Regions from separate parts of the Streptomyces sp. LX-29 genome, predicted to be linked through region 2. Evidence: predicted binding sites of a transcription regulator. Region 2 holds the regulator's gene; each other region holds the start of a gene.
What was found. Region 2 encodes HrcA, which represses chaperone genes, less so after heat shock. Its sites were predicted from a motif close to TTNGCACTCNGNNNNNCNGAGTGCNAA; they were not measured.
Positions count from the first base shown of each region.

Region 1: a site for HrcA is predicted at 1,639-1,665, ahead of groL (chaperonin GroEL). Genes of this name have one in related genera too.
Region 3: a site for HrcA is predicted at 1,630-1,656, ahead of groES (co-chaperone GroES). Genes of this name have one in related genera too.

Region 1 is NZ_CP089746.1:4,320,160-4,323,432, reverse strand. It holds gene groL (chaperonin GroEL) at 1-1,476, opposite strand, end outside; gene LRS74_RS18690 (cold-shock protein) at 1,865-2,068, opposite strand; gene LRS74_RS18685 (MoaD/ThiS family protein) at 2,484-2,759, opposite strand; gene thrC (threonine synthase) at 2,860-3,273, opposite strand, start outside.
Region 2 is NZ_CP089746.1:5,545,691-5,548,963, forward strand. It holds gene LRS74_RS23305 (DUF3097 domain-containing protein) at 1-210, opposite strand, end outside; gene LRS74_RS23310 (MBL fold metallo-hydrolase) at 220-954, opposite strand; gene hrcA (heat-inducible transcriptional repressor HrcA) at 1,275-2,291, shown strand; gene dnaJ (molecular chaperone DnaJ) at 2,292-3,273, shown strand, end outside.
Region 3 is NZ_CP089746.1:3,101,686-3,104,958, reverse strand. It holds gene LRS74_RS13215 (MFS transporter) at 1-328, shown strand, start outside; gene LRS74_RS13210 (class I SAM-dependent methyltransferase) at 352-1,527, opposite strand; gene groES (co-chaperone GroES) at 1,802-2,110, shown strand; gene groL (chaperonin GroEL) at 2,250-3,273, shown strand, end outside.

The DNA.
Region 1 (3,273 bases), 1.2 Mb from region 2:
GTCGATGATGCCCTCGGCGACCAGGTCGACGTACTCGCCGGTCGCGGCGTTGAGGCCGTGACCCGGGGTCAGGTTGCGCACCTTCTCCACGACGACGCCACCCTCGAGGCCGGCGTTGACGGCGATCTGCTTCAGCGGGGCCTCCAGGGCCAGGCGCACGGCCTGGGCACCGGTGGCCTCGTCGCCCTCGAGCTCCAGCTTCTCGAAGACCGAGACGGTCTGCAGCAGGGCCACGCCACCACCGGCGACGATGCCCTCCTCGACGGCGGCCTTGGCGTTGCGCACCGCGTCCTCGATGCGGTGCTTGCGCTCCTTGAGCTCCACCTCGGTCGCGGCGCCGGCCTTGATGACGGCCACGCCGCCGGCCAGCTTCGCGAGGCGCTCCTGGAGCTTCTCGCGGTCGTAGTCCGAGTCGGAGTTCTCGATCTCGGCGCGGATCTGGTTCACGCGACCCTGGACGGCCTCGGCGTCACCGGCGCCGTCCACGATGGTGGTCTCGTCCTTGGTGACGGTGATCTTGCGGGCGCGGCCCAGCAGGTCGATGCCCGCGCTCTCGAGCTTGAGGCCGACCTCCTCGGAGATCACGGTGCCACCGGTGAGGATGGCGATGTCGCCGAGCATGGCCTTGCGACGGTCGCCGAAGCCCGGGGCCTTGACGGCGACGGACTTGAAGGTGCCGCGGATCTTGTTGACGACCAGGGTCGCCAGGGCCTCGCCCTCGATGTCCTCGGCGATGATCAGCAGCGGCTTGCCCGACTGCATGACCTTCTCCAGCAGCGGAAGGAGGTCCTTCACGTTGCTGATCTTGGAGTTGACGATCAGGATGTACGGGTCGTCCAGGGACGCCTCCATACGCTCCATGTCCGTCGCGAAGTACGGGGAGATGTAGCCCTTGTCGAAGCGCATGCCCTCGGTGAGCTCGAGCTCCAGACCGAAGGTCTGCGACTCCTCGACGGTGATGACGCCTTCCTTGCCGACCTTGTCCATCGCCTCGGCGATGAGCTCGCCGATCTGGGTGTCGGCGGCGGAGATGGAGGCGGTGGAGGCGATCTGCTCCTTGGTCTCCACGTCCTTGGCCTGCTCGAGCAGCTGGGCGGAGACGGCCTCGACGGCCTTCTCGATGCCGCGCTTGAGGGCCATCGGGTTGGCGCCCGCGGCGACGTTGCGCAGGCCCTCCTTGACCAGCGCCTGGGCGAGGACGGTCGCGGTCGTCGTGCCGTCACCGGCGACGTCGTCCGTCTTCTTCGCGACCTCCTTGACCAGCTCGGCGCCGATCTTCTCGTACGGGTCCTCGAGCTCGATCTCCTTGGCGATGGACACACCATCGTTGGTGATCGTGGGGGCGCCCCACTTCTTCTCAAGGACGACGTTGCGACCCTTGGGGCCGAGGGTGACCTTGACGGCGTCGGCGAGCTGGTTCATCCCGCGCTCAAGGCCGCGCCGCGCCTCCTCGTCGAACGCGATGATCTTGGCCATGTGAAGTGGTCCTCCCAGGACGGGGTGGATTGCTCCGGACCGCGCTGGCGCCCGCGACGGACGGCCCACGAGCCTTGCGGTTCCCTACCCCGCAGGCCCTGCTGACCTCACCGACTCGGTCCTTCGTTGTCACTCTCACCTTCAGAGTGCTAACGCCAATGATTAGCACTCGACCCCCGAGAGTGCAAGGTGGTCGCGCAGCGACCCCTCGATTGAGGGCGGTGGTGGGAGACGGGCGACCCCTCGTTCGAGGGGGCGGTGGTCACCCTTCCCCCGGGCCTACGAAAGGCCGTCACCCCAGGCACGCGGAAGGGCCCACGCTCCCTCCTCGAAGCGCGAGCCCTTCCTTAACGCTGCAGTCAGCGGTCTACGTCTCGGCGATCAGCGATCAGGCCGACACTCGGACCATGTCCGCCTGCGGCCCCTTCTGGCCCTGCGAGATCTCGAACTCGACCCGCTGGCCTTCCTCAAGGGTGCGGTAGCCGTCCATCTGGATCGCGCTGTAGTGGACGAACACGTCCGCACCACCGTCGACCGCGATGAAGCCGTACCCCTTCTCCGCGTTGAACCACTTGACGGTGCCCTGAGCCATTCCTAACTCCCCTATTACTGGCCCTTGCGCAGGACCGCACTCCGCGGACCCGGGTCAGACCTCACCCTCCGGTCAGTGGAAGGTGTGCGCCGGAACGCGTCGACCGCCGCTGAATGTATCTGTCCAACTGCCCAGCGCAACAGGTCAATCGGACGAGAATTCCGGCAGCGACCTAGACGCCGAACTGGGAGAAAGTCGAAGAATCCGGGGCAAGTCGGGCCGGACATAGCAGGCTAACCCGACAATTCATGCACACAATTCGCGCACAACTTGACGAGTTCTCATATGTGCTCGGCGCGCCGCCGGCGAGGGGAAACGCCTCAACTGTATCGCGCTTCAATACACGGAATCACCCCGTCCGGTTTCTTTTCGGGACGGGGTGATTACCGGGCGGTATACGGGGAAGGGGGCTGGATCAGCCTCCGGCCACCGCCGGGATGATCGAGACTCCGGCGCCGTCCGGCACCGCCGTGGCCAGGCCGTCGGCGAAGCGGACGTCGTCGTCGTTGACGTAGACGTTGACGAAGCGACGCAGTTTGCCCTGGTCGTCCAGGACCCGGGCGCCGATGCCCTGGTGGTTGCTGTCCAGGTCCGCGATCACCTCGGCGAGGGTGGCGCCCTCGGCGGTCACCTCGGCCTGGCCGCCGGTGTAGGTGCGCAGGATGGTCGGGATGCGGACGTTGACGCTCATGTGGTGTGACCTCCGGTCAGGTACGGGGGGGGAGACGGCGGTGCAGCGCCCCTTCCGGGGCGGCCGCGGCGCGACTACGGCCTTCCGGCGGGACCCTCGCTCACGCGAGACCGGCCTCGCGGAACGCGTCCAGGTTCGGCCGGATCACCGCGGACGGCCCCGTCGTCGGCGCCACCGCGTCCAGCGTCTTCAGGCCGTCGCCGGTGTTGAGCACGACGGTGGTCAGGGTCGGGTCGAGGACGCCGGCCTCGATCAGCTTCCGCGTCACGCCGACCGTCACCCCGCCCGCCGTCTCGGCGAAGATGCCCTCGGTGCGGGCGAGCAGCTTGATCGCGTCGACGATCCGAGCGTCGTCCACGTCCTCCACCGCGCCCCCGGTGCGACGCGCGATGTCCAGCACATACGGGCCGTCGGCCGGGTTGCCGATGGCGAGCGACTTGGCGATGGTGTCGGGCTTCACCGGCCGGACGACGTCATGGCCGTCCTTGAAGGCCCGGGAGACCGGCGAGCAGCC
Region 2 (3,273 bases):
CGGCTCCATGGGGAACACCCGGTGCTTGCCGAAGCGGTCCTCGAGAGTGACGGTGAGGCCCTGGGCGGTCTTCTCACAGCGGACGACGGCGCCGCAGAAGCCGGTGGTGACCTCCTCGACCACCAGATCGGGCTCGGCCGGCACCTCGGGCACGGGAGCGCTCCGCTTCCACGGAGGGGTCAGATCCGGGTCGTACTGTCTGCTGCGCACCGGGAGACGCTACGCCACCCCGAACCGCGCCGCCAGCTCGGCGCGTTGGCGGCGCACGAAGGCCGCGTCCACCACGGCGCCGTGCCCCGGGACGTACCGCGCGTCCTCGCCGCCCAGGTCGAGCAGCCGGTCCAGGGCGGCGGGCCAGCGACCGGGGAGCGCGTCCCGGCCGGCCTGCGGCTCGCCGGACTCCTCCACCAGATCGCCGCAGAAGACCACCGGCGGCTCGTCGGAGGCGGGCGCGCCGGGGACCAGCACCACCAGGTCGTGGCTGGAGTGGGCGGGGCCGAGGTCGGCGAGCAGCACCCGACGGCCGCCCAGGTCGACGGTGAGCTCCCCGGTGACCGGATGGTGGGGCAGCACCAGGAAGTCGACGGCCTCGGCCGCCGCGTCCGCGTCCACGCCCTGCCGGACCGCGCTTCCGCGCAGTTCGTCCCGCTCCCGCTCCAGCAGCCCGGCCAGCCCCACCGACCCGTACACCTCGCAGCCCGCGAAGGCGGCGGTGCCCAGGACGTGGTCGAAGTGCGGATGGGTGAGCACGATGTGCGTCGGGCGGCGGCCGAAGAGCTCGGTCACCTCCCGGCGGATCTCCGCCCCCTCCCGCAGGGTGGAGCCGGTGTCGACGACCAGCACCCCCGTCTCCCCGGCGATCGCCCCCACCGTCGCGTCCCAGCCCGGCAGCCGGCGTCGTGCGACCCCCGGCGCGAGGCGCTCCCAGCGCGCCCGCTCGCCGTCACCGTTCATCCCCGCCTCTTCCCCATCGCTGCTCATAGGGAGACGCTAGCGCCAGCACGACGGCGTCGCGCGGGCGCCCGGGGCGGCTCGCGGTCGCCGGCGGCGACGCCGGGAGCGGGGCGGCAGCGGGCCCGGACGGGGCTCGGACCGGGCCCGGACGGGCCGGTCAGGGCTGGTGCGGGGCCGGGGCGGCGGGGCCGGCCCTTGCCCGCGCCCTGGCACCCGGCCGTACACTGGGCCCGGAAGATCTGGCACTCGACTCAGGTGAGTGCCAGGGGGAAGAGACTTCAAGCCCCGAGCGGCGGCCGGACTGGAGGTGTGTGTGCGCCATGCTGAGTGAACGCAGACTCGAAGTGCTGCGCGCCATCGTCCAGGACTACGTGGGCACCGAGGAGCCGGTCGGCTCCAAGGCGCTCACCGAGCGCCACCGGCTCGGCGTCTCCCCGGCCACGGTGCGCAACGACATGGCCGCCCTGGAGGACGAGGGATACATCGCCCAGCCGCACACCAGCGCGGGCCGCATCCCCACCGACAAGGGCTACCGCCTGTTCGTGGACAAGCTCGCCGGCGTCAAACCGCTCTCCCAGGCCGAGCGGCGCGCCATCCAGAACTTCCTGGACGGCGCGGTCGACCTGGACGACGTGGTGGGGCGCACGGTCCGGCTGCTGGCCCAGCTGACGCGGCAGGTCGCCGTCGTGCAGTACCCGTCGCTCAGCCGGTCGACGGTGCGCCATGTCGAGCTGCTGGCGCTCGGGCCGGCCCGGGTCATGGTGGTGCTGATCACCGACACCGGACGGGTCGAACAGCGGCACGTGGAGTGCCCCGCTCCGGTCGGCGAGACGACCCTCGCGGACCTGCGGGCGCGGCTCAACGGCCGGGTGGTGGGGCGGCGCTTCGCCGACATCCCGCAGCTCGTCCAGGACCTGCCCGACTCCTTCGAGGTGGACGACCGCGGCACGGTCTCGGCCGTCCTGGCCACCCTGTTGGAGACCCTGGTCGAGGAGACCGAGGAGCGGTTGATGATCGGCGGCACCGCCAATCTGACCCGCTTCGGACATGATTTTCCTCTCACCATCCGGCCCGTCCTGGAGGCCCTGGAGGAGCAGGTCGTGCTCCTGAAACTCCTGGGTGAGGCCAAGGATCCGGGCATGACCGTACGCATCGGGCACGAGAACGCCCACCAAGGGCTGACGTCCACGTCCGTCGTCGCGGTCGGCTACGGTTCGGGCGACGAGGCGGTCGCCAAACTCGGCGTGGTCGGACCGACCCGCATGGACTACCCCGGAACGATGGGAGCGGTACGCGCAGTGGCACGTTACGTCGGACAGATCCTGGCGGAGTCGTAAGTGGCGACGGACTACTACGCAGTCCTGGGCGTGCGGCGGGATGCCTCGCAGGACGAGATCAAGAAGGCGTTCCGCCGGCTCGCTCGCGAGCTGCACCCGGACGTCAACCCGGACCCGAAGACCCAGGAGCGGTTCAAGGAGATCAACGCCGCTTACGAGGTCCTCTCCGACCCGCAGAAGAAGCAGGTCTACGACCTCGGCGGCGACCCGCTCTCCAGCACCGGCGGTGCCGGGGCCGGCGCCGGCGGCTTCGGCGCGGGCTTCGGCAACTTCTCCGACATCATGGACGCGTTCTTCGGGACCGCCTCGCAGCGCGGACCCCGGTCCCGCACCCGGCGCGGCCAGGACGCCATGATCCGCCTCGACATCGAGCTCGACGAGGCGGCGTTCGGCACCACCAAGGACATCCAGGTCGACACCGCCGTCGTCTGCACCACGTGCACCGGCGAGGGCGCGGCCCCCGGCACCTCGGCGCAGACCTGCGACATGTGCCGCGGCCGTGGCGAGGTCTCCCAGGTCACCCGGTCCTTCCTGGGCCAGGTCATGACCTCCCGCCCCTGCCCGCAGTGCCAGGGCTTCGGCACCGTGGTGCCCACCCCGTGCCCGGAGTGCGCCGGCGACGGCCGGGTGCGCTCCCGCCGCACGCTCACGGTCAAGATCCCGGCCGGTGTGGACAACGGCACCCGGATCCAGCTCGCCGGCGAGGGCGAGGTCGGCCCGGGCGGTGGCCCGGCGGGCGACCTGTACGTCGAGATCCACGAGCTTCAGCACCCGGTCTTCCAGCGTCGCGGCGACGACCTGCACTGCACGGTCACCATCCCCATGACGGCGGCCTCGCTCGGCACCAAGGTGCCGCTGGAGACGCTCGACGGCATGGAAGAGGTCGACATCCGGCCCGGCACCCAGTCCGGTCAGTCGATCCCGCTGCACCAGCGCGGCGTCACCCATCTGCGCGGCGGCGGCCGTGGCGACCTCGTCGTCC
Region 3 (3,273 bases), 2.4 Mb from region 2:
GATCGGCGGCTCGCTGGGGCTGGCCGTGCTCGCCACGGTCGCCTCCCACACCACCGGCGACGACGCCACCCCGCGCGGTCTCGTCGACGGCTACGCCACGGCCTACCTCTGGGCGGGCGCCCTCCTGGCGGTGGCGGCGCTGGTCGCCTGGCTCCTCCTCCGGGGCGACCGCGTGGAGCCCCGCCCGCAGGGCCGTCCGGGCGACCGGTCGGGCGACCGTCCGGGCGACCCTTCGGAGGGCCGTACGGGCGACCGGTCGGACGCCCGCGCGGGCGACCCTTCGGAGGCCCCCGGCGGCGCCGGCAAGGTGCCCGGCGCGGTGGCCTGAGGTGGTGGCCTGAAGGCGGCGGGTCAGGCCGGGTGCCCCAGCAGCATGCTCGGGTGCCCGGCGACCCGGGTCAGGAAGACCGTGCAGGACGTCGCCCCGCGCGACCCGTCGAGCTTGAGCTTCTTGCGCAGCTCCTCCGGCTCCACCGCAGACCCCCGCTTCTTGACCGTCACCACGCCCACCCCGCGCTCGCGCAGCAGCGCGCGCAGTCGCTTGACGTTGAACGGCAGCACATCGGTGATCTCGTAGGCGGTGGCGTACGCGGTGGGGCGCAGTTCGTCGGAGGTGACGTACGCGATCGTCTCGTCGATCAGGCCGCCGTCCACCTCTTCGGCCACCTCCGCCACCAGATGGGCGCGGATGACGGCGCCGTCCGGCTCGTAGAGGAAGCGGCCGACCGGGCGGACCGGGGGATCGGGCAGGCCCCGGCCGGTCAGCGACTCGCCGCGCGGCAGCAGGGTCGCGCGCCGAGCGCCCGGCGCGGTGCCGAACCACAGCACCGCCTCCTTCACCTCCCCGCCGTCCGAGATCCACTCCGCCTCGGCCTCGTCCGGGATCGCCTCGTGCGGCACCCCGGGTGCGATCTTGAGGGCGGCGTACCGCGCGGCGCGGGCCGTGGCGACGGCCCAGGACAGCGGCGGGGAGTACGCCTCGGGGTCGAAGATCCGGCCCCGGCCGCCGCGCCGCGCGGGGTCGACGAAGACCGCGTCGTACGGGGTCGTGTCGATCTCGGCGACATCGGCGCAGACCACCTCGATCAGCGACTCCAGCCCCAGCGCCGCGGCGTTGGCGCGGGTGGCCGCGCAGGTGGCCGGGTCGCGGTCGACGGCGAGGACCGCGATCCCCGCGCGGGCCAGCGCCACCGCGTCGCCGCCGATGCCGCAGCACAGGTCGGCCACGGAGGCGACGCCCAGGGCGGCGAGGCGCTCCGCGCGGTAGTTCGCCACCCGCGCCCGCGTCGACTGCTCCACACCGTGGGGGGTGAAGTACATCCGATAGGCGTCGGCGCCGAACTTCGGCTCCGCCCGCTGCCGCAGCCGCGCCTGCTCCAACGCCGCCGACACCAGCTCGGCCGGGTGGTCCCGGCGCAGCCGGGTGGCGATCGCGAGCTCCTGCCTCGGCTCGAAGTCGCGCAGCGCGGCCAGCAGCGCCTGCCCCTCATCCGAACGGGTCAGTCGGTCGAAGACGTCAACATCCACACGCTCATTCTCCCGGTCGGGAACCCGGGCCGCGTACACACGGTTCCCTCAGCGTGTGGGGGCGTCGGGGGTGGTGTGAAAGGGGTGGGCGCGCCCCCGCGATTGGCACTCTAGTTGACTGAGTGCTAACCGCGTCCTAGTCTCGGGGCTGGCACTCCACACAGGGGAGTGCCAACACAGCGACGGGCAGGTCCGGCACCCGCGACGACGGATCCACCTGGTCGCCACCTCAGACAGTTAACCCCGTGAGATCTCCGAAGGGGGAGGTCGGATCGTGACGACCGCCAGCTCCAAGGTTGCCATCAAGCCGCTTGAGGACCGCATCGTGGTCCAGCCGCTGGACGCCGAGCAGACCACGGCCTCTGGCCTGGTCATTCCGGACACCGCCAAGGAGAAGCCCCAGGAGGGCGTCGTCCTGGCCATCGGCCCGGGCCGCTTCGAGGACGGCAAGCGCGTCGAGCTCGACGTCAAGGTCGGCGACGTCGTGCTCTACAGCAAGTACGGCGGCACCGAGGTGAAGTACAACGGCGAGGAGTACCTCGTCCTCTCGGCTCGCGACGTGCTCGCGATCGTCGAGAAGTAATCACCGAGTTTTGCCTTCGAACTGCGCCCCTGGTTCCCGCGTCTGACACGGCCGGGGCGGGGGCGCAGTTCTTTTTTCACGCGATGGTGGCCGCTGGCGAAGCGGCCTGGGATCGCAACGAGAGGACTTGAGAGCTCCCATGGCGAAGATCCTGAAGTTCGACGAAGACGCCCGTCGCGCCCTTGAGCGTGGCGTCAACAAGCTTGCCGACACCGTGAAGGTGACGATCGGCCCCAAGGGCCGCAACGTCGTCATCGACAAGAAGTTCGGCGCCCCGACCATCACCAACGACGGCGTCACCATCGCCCGTGAGGTGGAGATCGAGGACCCGTACGAGAACCTGGGCGCCCAGCTCGTGAAGGAGGTGGCGACCAAGACCAACGACATCGCGGGTGACGGCACCACCACCGCCACCGTGCTGGCCCAGGCGCTGGTCCGCGAGGGTCTGCGCAACGTCGCCGCCGGCGCCTCCCCGGCCGCCCTGAAGAAGGGCATCGACGCCGCGGTGAAGGCCGTCTCCGACGACCTGCTGGCCACCGCCCGCCCGATCGACGAGAAGTCCGACATCGCCGCCGTCGCCGCGCTGTCCGCCCAGGACAAGCAGGTCGGCGACCTGATCGCCGAGGCGATCGACAAGGTCGGCAAGGACGGCGTCATCACGGTCGAGGAGTCCAACACCTTCGGCCTGGAGCTGGACTTCACCGAGGGCATGGCCTTCGACAAGGGCTACCTGTCGCCGTACTTCGTCACCGACCAGGAGCGCCTGGAGGCGGTCCTGGACGACCCGTACATCCTGATCCACCAGGGCAAGATCTCCGCCATCCAGGACCTGCTGCCGCTGCTGGAGAAGGTCATCCAGGCGGGTGGCTCCAAGCCGCTGCTGATCATCGCCGAGGACGTGGACGGCGAGGCGCTCTCCACCCTGGTCGTCAACAAGATCCGCGGCACCTTCAACGCGGTGGCCGTCAAGGCCCCGGGCTTCGGCGACCGCCGCAAGGCGATCCTGGGCGACATCGCCACCCTCACCGGCGGCACCGTCGTCGCCGAGGAGGTCGGCCTCAAGCTCGACCAGGTCGGCCTGGACGTGCTGGGCAGCGCCCGCCGCGTGACCGTCACCAAGGACGACACCACCGTCGTCGACGGTGCCGGCAACGCCGAGGACG